Alloalcanivorax dieselolei B5: one gene and its partner. The protein of the gene in region 1 interacts with the protein of each later gene in a pairwise test. Links are inferred from orthologs where the notes say so. Each region holds a gene or a part of one and is shown in the gene's direction. Other genes may lie near its edges.

The links. Proteins that work in one complex are often made in the same cells at the same time.
Region 2: the proteins of eno (region 1) and rpe interact in binary tests that used the Escherichia coli proteins (3 or more experiments, as listed by UniProt). The link is inferred for Alloalcanivorax dieselolei B5 from one-to-one orthologs.

What each region holds. Positions count from the first base shown.
Region 1 is NC_018691.1:2,108,516-2,111,326, forward strand. It holds eno (phosphopyruvate hydratase), read left to right. Parts: upstream 1-666; coding sequence 667-1,956; downstream 1,957-2,811. Other genes in the region: kdsA (3-deoxy-8-phosphooctulonate synthase), read left to right, coding at 1-640; B5T_RS09545 (FtsB family cell division protein), read left to right, coding at 2,000-2,314; ispD (2-C-methyl-D-erythritol 4-phosphate cytidylyltransferase), read left to right, coding at 2,298-2,811. UniProt on the Escherichia coli protein: Catalyzes the reversible conversion of 2-phosphoglycerate (2-PG) into phosphoenolpyruvate (PEP). It is essential for the degradation of carbohydrates via glycolysis.
Region 2 is NC_018691.1:1,064,918-1,069,270, forward strand. The notes cover bases 1,133-3,925. They hold rpe (ribulose-phosphate 3-epimerase), read left to right. Parts: upstream 1,133-2,088; coding sequence 2,089-2,763; downstream 2,764-3,925. Other genes in these bases: B5T_RS04840 (aminoglycoside phosphotransferase family protein), read left to right, coding at 1,133-1,391; murU (N-acetylmuramate alpha-1-phosphate uridylyltransferase MurU), read left to right, coding at 1,391-2,056; B5T_RS04855 (DMT family transporter), read left to right, coding at 2,764-3,558; B5T_RS04860 (C40 family peptidase), read left to right, coding at 3,581-3,925. Outside these bases: B5T_RS04835 (LPS-assembly protein LptD), read right to left, coding at 1-230; more of B5T_RS04840, read left to right, coding at 405-1,132; more of B5T_RS04860, read left to right, coding at 3,926-4,120; B5T_RS04865 (winged helix-turn-helix transcriptional regulator), read right to left, coding at 4,121-4,353. UniProt on the Escherichia coli protein: Catalyzes the reversible epimerization of D-ribulose 5-phosphate to D-xylulose 5-phosphate.

The sequences.
Region 1 (2,811 bases):
TCGCGGGCCGGGCATGGAAGAAGGACTGAAGATCTTCGAGGAGATCAAACAGACCTTCCAGTGCCCGGTGATCACCGATGTGCACGAGCCTTATCAGGCGGCGCCGGTGGCGGAAGTGGCGGACATCATTCAACTGCCGGCGTTTCTCGCCCGGCAGACCGATCTGGTGGTGGCAATGGCAAAAACCGATGCCATCATCAACATCAAAAAGCCCCAGTTTCTGGCGCCCCAAGAGATGCGCCACATTCTGCACAAGTGCGAGGAAGCCGGTAACGACCAGTTGATCCTCTGTGAGCGGGGCTCCAGCTTCGGGTACAACAACCTGGTGGTGGACATGCTCGGCTTCGGCATCATGAAGACCTTCGGCTATCCGGTGTTCTTCGATGTCACCCATGCCCTGCAAATGCCCGGTGCCCGCAGCGACTCCGCCGGTGGCCGCCGCGCCCAGGTGGCGGAACTGGCCCGTGCCGGTATCAGCCAGGGCATCGCCGGCCTGTTCCTGGAAGCCCATCCCGACCCGGACAACGCCAAATGTGATGGCCCCTGCGCCCTGCGTCTGGATCGCCTGGAGCCATTCCTGGCGCAGCTGCAAACCCTGGATAATACGGTCAAGGCCTTCCCCGCCTTCGACAACGACTGAATTTGAAATTCTGGAGTAATTCTCCCATGTCCAAGATCGTCGACATCAAGGCCCGCGAAATTCTGGATTCCCGCGGTAACCCCACTATTGAAGCCGATGTGATTCTCGAATCCGGCGCCAGCGGCAGTGCCTGTGCCCCCAGTGGTGCCTCCACCGGCTCCCGCGAAGCACTGGAACTGCGTGACGGTGACAAAGACCGCTATCTGGGCAAGGGGGTGACCCGGGCCGTGGGCAACGTCAATTCCGAGATCCGCGAATTGCTGGTGGGCCGCGATGCCGTCGCCCAACGTGAATTGGATCAGTTGATGATCGACTCCGACGGCACCGACAACAAAGGCCGTCTCGGCGCCAACGCGATCCTGGCGGTGTCCCTGGCGACCGCCAAGGCCGCGGCGCAATTCCAGCAAAAGCCGTTGTACGAATACATCTCCGATTTGCAGGACGACGACAACGAGTACTCCCTGCCGGTGCCGATGATGAACATCATCAACGGTGGTGAGCACGCGGATAACAACGTCGATATTCAGGAATTCATGATCCAGCCGGTGGGCGCTCCCACCGTGGCCGAGGCCATCCGCTACGGCGCCGAGGTGTTCCACGCCCTCAAAAGCGTGTTGAAGCAACAGGGCCTGAGCACGGCGGTGGGTGACGAGGGCGGCTTCGCTCCGGACCTGCCCAGCAACGAAGCGGCCCTGGAAGCGATCATGAAGGCCATCGACCTGGCCGGTTACAAAGCCGGTGACGACATCACCCTGGCCCTGGACTGCGCCTCCAGCGAGTTCTACAAGGACGGCCAGTACGTGCTCGCCGGTGAAGGGCGCAGCATGGATGCCGCCGGTTTCAGTGATTATCTGGCCGAGCTGTGTGACCGTTATCCGATCATTTCCATCGAGGACGGCATGGATGAGTCCGACTGGGAAGGCTGGAAGATCCTGACCCAGACCCTGGGCAGCCGGGTTCAATTGGTGGGGGACGATCTGTTCGTCACCAACACCAAGATCCTCAAGCAGGGGATTGACCAGAACGTGGCCAATTCCATCCTGATCAAGTTCAATCAAATCGGTTCCCTGTCGGAGACTCTGGACGCCATCAAGATGGCCAAGGACGCCGGTTACACCGCGGTGATTTCCCACCGCAGCGGTGAGACCGCCGACACCACCATCGCTGATCTGGCGGTGGCCACCGCCGCCGGTCAGATCAAAACCGGTTCTCTGTGCCGCTCCGACCGAGTGGCCAAATACAATCGTCTGATCCGTATCGAAGAGGAATTGGGCCGTGCCGCCTACAAAGGCCGCAAAGAGTTCAAATTCCTGTGAGGAGCGACGGGCGGCCAGCGGCCGCCCGTGATGAGGATTGCCCATGAAACTGTCCCCGGCCCGCCAGGTCATGCTCGCCGTTCTGGCTTTGCTGCTGGTGGTACTGCAGGTGCGCCTGTGGTTCGGGGAGGGCAGCCTGCGCCATGTGGCGACCCTGAAAAAGGAGGTTCAGGCGCTCTCCGAACAAAACCACACGCTCAGTGAACGGAACCGCCTGATGGCGGCGGACGTACGTGATCTCAAGGAAGGCAGCGATGCGGTGGAGGAGCTGGCGCGCAAGGATCTGGGCATGATCCGTGACGGCGAGACCTTCTTCCTGATCCTGGAACCGGACACACCCCGTGACGACAAGCGTTAAGCCTTTCCCTTTGTACGCGGTGGTGCCCGCCGCCGGTGTCGGCGCGCGTATGGGCGCCAGCCTGCCCAAACAATATCTGACGCTGGAAGGCCGCACCCTGGCGGAACATACCTTGCAACGGTTGCTGGCGTTCGCGCCCTTGTCCTGTGTGGTGGTGGCGGTGGCTGAGGGTGACCCCTGGTGGCCGCGATTGTCGCTTAATGGATTGTCGCTCCAGGACCACCCGCGTATCCACACCGTCACCGGCGGCGCCAGTCGCGCCGAGTCAGTGCGGGCCGGCCTCCAGGCGGTGCTGGAACAGGCCCCGGACGCCTGGGCGTTGGTACATGACATGGCCCGCCCTCTGGTACGCCTGTCGGATATCCAGAAGCTGATCGACGGCGTCGGAGAGCAGGGCGGAATCCTGGCCTGCCCGGTGGTGGATACCATCAAGCGGGCGGATCCTGGCCAATGCATCGACGCCACCGTGGACCGCAGCCTGATCTGGCGGGCCCTGA
Region 2 (4,353 bases), 1.0 Mb from region 1 along the record:
GACGCGCTGGTCTGATCGGCGGTAATGATGGTGTCGCTGGTTTCCGCCCGCGGGCCGACCCGGGGGTTGTAATAGATGCCGCCGCACCACACCGGAATGGGGCGTTGCAGCACCTCGGGAAGCTCCTTCATTGCCTCACGGTCAACCCAGTTCAGATCGTCCTTGGCTGCCGCGGTGGTGGCGAAACCCAGCACCAGGCAGGAAAACATCAGTCGTGAGTGCAGTGGCATCGGCTGCTCAGAACAGGTAAAAAGGCCGTTTTAAACCGCTGGACGCCCCCCTTGGCCGGGATTTGTCCCGGTGTTTCCCGATGCCGGCGCTCGGGTCGGGGCACCTCGGGGCAGGAAACAGGGCGACACGGTAGTCTTCGTCAATCGCCGCAGTGTAAACGAATGGGATGGGCAATGCAGCCAGAGAAGGATGATCGGGATCCGCGCAAGTCCGCGTTGGATCAATGGGTTGGTGAACAGACCGGCGAGGCGGTGATGGGTGTGCCGGCGTCCGTGGATGCCAGTTTTCGCCGCTATTTTCGTTATTCGCTGCAGCAGGGCTCGCTGGTGGCAATGGACGCGCCGCCGTCACAGGAAGACTGCCGGCCCTTTGTCGACGTGGCCCGGCGACTGGCCGACGCCGGCGTCAATGTGCCCCGGATCCGCGCCAGCGATCTGCCGCGTGGCTATCTGTTGTTGGATGACCTCGGCACGGATACCTGGTTGCGGGCCCTGAATGACCGCAACGCCGATGCCTGGTTCGGTCAGGCCATCGATACCGTGGTACGGATGCAGGTCCATGCCGATGCCGACGGCTTGCCGGTCTATGACGAGGCGCTGTTGCGCCGGGAGCTGGCGCTGTTCCCGCAATGGTATCTGCGGCATGAACGCTCCTTGACACCCACCGGGGAACAGCAGGAGCGTCTGAAACGAGTGTTTGATCTGCTGGTGGCGTCGGCTTTGGAGCAGCCCCGGGTGTTCGTGCACCGGGACTATATGCCGCGCAACCTGATGGTGACCGAGCCCAATCCGGGGGTCATCGACTTCCAGGACGCGGTGCTCGGCCCGATCAGCTACGATCCGATCTGTCTGTTCAAGGATGCGTTCATCAGCTGGCCCGAGCCGCGGGTGCTGGACTGGCTGCGGCTATACCATCAGCGCGGTCTGGACGCGGGTTTGCCTCTGCCGGAGTTCGATACCTTTCTGCGCTGGTGTGACCTGATGGGGGTCCAGCGTCATTTGAAGGTGATCGGTATCTTTTCCCGGATCCGGCACCGGGACGGCAAACCAGGTTATGTGAAGGACGTGTCCCGCTTCTTCGCCTACCTGCGTACCGTGATCGGCCGCCGTCCGGAATTGGCGGACCTGGGGCGGCTGCTGGACGAATGGGCGTGTCCCTGATGCGGGCGATGATCCTGGCGGCGGGCTATGGCAATCGCATGCGGCCGCTCACCGACCATACCCCCAAGCCGTTGCTGGAAGCGGGCGGCAAACCGTTGATCGAACATCTGATCGAAGGGCTGGCCCGCGCCGGGTTCCGTGAGCTGGTGATCAATACCGGCTGGCTGGGCGAGCAACTGCCGGCACGGCTGGGGGACGGCGAGCGTCTCGGTGTGCATATCCGCTGGTCCCATGAAGGCAAGCCACTGGAAACCGCGGGCGGTATACTTCGCGCCTTGCCGATGCTCGGCGATGAGCCGTTCGCGCTGGTCAACGGTGACATCTGGACCGATTACGATTTCAGTCGCCTGAACCTGGATCTGGCGGCCGACCGCGCGCATTTGGTGCTGGTGGATAACCCGCCGCACCATGCGGACGGGGATTTCCATTTAACAGAGCAGGGCCGGGTACGGGATAATGGCGCCTCGCGGCTGACCTACGCGGGCATCGCTTGTCTGCACCCTGCCTTGTTTCATGGTCTGGCATCCGGCGAGCAGAAGCTGGCGCCACTGCTGCGCGCGGCCATGGCGGCGGAGCGGGTCAGCGGCGAACATCACCGGGGGCAGTGGTGGGACATCGGAACCCCGCGACGCCTGGAACAACTGGATCACTTTTTACGCGCCTGAGCCCGCGGGCCCGGGCAGTGCTGGAGAACTTGATGGGTAAGCAAGCCCCCTGGATCGCGCCTTCTATCCTGGCGGCGGATTTCGCCCGGTTGGGAGAGGAATGCGAGGCGGTACTGGCCGCCGGCGCCGACGTGATTCATTTCGACGTCATGGACAACCACTATGTGCCGAATCTGACCATCGGTCCGATGGTGTGCCAGGCGCTGCGCAAACATGGCATCGAAGCGCCCATCGACGTGCACCTGATGGTGTCGCCGGTGGACGATCTGATCGGCATGTTCGCCGACGCCGGCGCCTCCATGATCACCTTCCATCCGGAAGCGTCCCGCCACGTGGACCGCTCCCTGCAACTGATCCGGGACGCCGGCTGCCAGGCCGGGCTGGTGTTGAATCCGGCGACCACGCCGGAGTGCCTGGAATACGTCATGGACAAGCTCGACATGATTCTGCTGATGAGCGTGAATCCGGGCTTCGGCGGGCAGACGTTCATTCCCGGCACCCTGAAGAAGATCGAGCAGGTGCGCGCCTTGATCGACCGGCAGGAACGGCCGATCCGTCTGGAAGTCGATGGCGGTGTGTCGGAGAAAAATATCCGCGACGTGGCCGCCGCCGGCGCCGATACCTTTGTCGCCGGGTCCGCCATTTTCGGCAAGGCCGACTATGGCGCGGTGATCGAACAGATGCGTGCCGAACTGGCCCTGGCCTGAATGAGCGGCATCCGCACCCGTGCCGCCGGGCATGGCGAAATGCTGGTGTGGTCGTTGCTGATCGGGACCTCCTTTCCCACCGCGGAATATCTGGTGCGGGATGCGCACCCGTTGCCGCTGACCGGCGTACGGTTTCTGATCGCCGCGCTGTTATTGGCTCCGGTGGCCACCCGGGTGGCGATCAATCCGCGCCGTTTAATTATCTGGGCGATCCTCGGCGCGCTGCTGGCGGTGTTTTTCTGGGCACAGTTCCAGGCTTTGCGAACTGTTGGCAGCATCGAGTTGTCTCTGTTGTACCTGTTGTCGCCGCCGGGTACCGCGATTCTGGCCTGGTACGCCAACCGGGAGTATCTGCACCCGGTGCCGCTGGTTGTGTTCGCCTTGGTGTTGTATCTGGTGATCCAGTATTGGATCCTGCCGGCGCCCACCGACCTGGTGGCGCTGTTGGCGCGGCCGGGTAGCCAGGTCTATTTGCTCGGTTGCGCGGCGGTGATCGGCTACGCGGTGTTATCCCGTGGGGCTATTTTGCGGAACTGGCTGCCCGCCGCGGCGGCCACCACCACGTTCTGGAGCCTGCTGTTCGCCGGCGTGTTGCTGTGCCTGGTGGGCGTGACTCGGTTACCGGAAGTGGCGCAGTGGCATTGGGATCATTGGTGGCGGCTGGTTTACTTGGCGGTGTTCACCAGCATCCTTTCCTATTGGTTGATGCAGCGGGCGTTGCAGAAGCTGCACCCGGCCATCGTCGTTGCCTACGGCGCGGTGGTGCCGTTATGGGTGGCGCTGCTACCCTTTTGACAAGGAAGAAGCGGACTATCGAATGCGCCTGGTAAGCGGAGTGATTTTGTCGTGCCTGCTGCTGGCCGGCTGTGCCAGCCGGCCGGTGGTGGTGGAGGATCGGAACGAGCCGGAAGCGGGCAGCCACGCCGACCCGGAGCAGACCGTGTCGATGGAGGATTACTCCGTGGATATGGCCAATCCGGGGATGGTGCACGCTTTGCTCAGCGCGCAACTGCGAGAATGGGAAGGCACGCCTTACCGGCTGGGCGGGATGACCCGCAAGGGCGTTGATTGTTCCGGCTTCGTGTTTCTCACCTTCCATGACCGTCTGGGGGTGCGCCTGCCACGTACCACGGACCAGCAGGCGAGAGTGGGGGAGAAAGTGGCCAAGGATCAGTTGCAGACCGGCGATCTGGTGTTCTTTCGCACCGGCCGGGGTGTTCGCCATGTGGGGATCTATATGAACCGAGGCCGCTTCATGCACGCTTCCACCAGCCGTGGGGTGATGGTCTCGTCGCTGGACAATGTCTACTGGCGTTCTCATTACTGGACCGCCCGTCGTATCGAAACGCGCTTCTGATCAGGTGTCCGTCGCCAGACGTCCGACCCTGGTGTTCTCGAAACGCACATCGCGGACGGTCAGGGGCTGGCCGTCACCGCCTTCCACATGGAGCTGGCGGATCGGGTGTCCGCTGATCCGGTCCACCAGCCGCAGATCGTCGCGGTTGCCGTTCCAGCGTTCGCTCCATTGCCGCAGCGCGGTGATCACCGTGAACAGGTCACGGCCCTTGTCGGTGAGCCGGTACTCGTAGC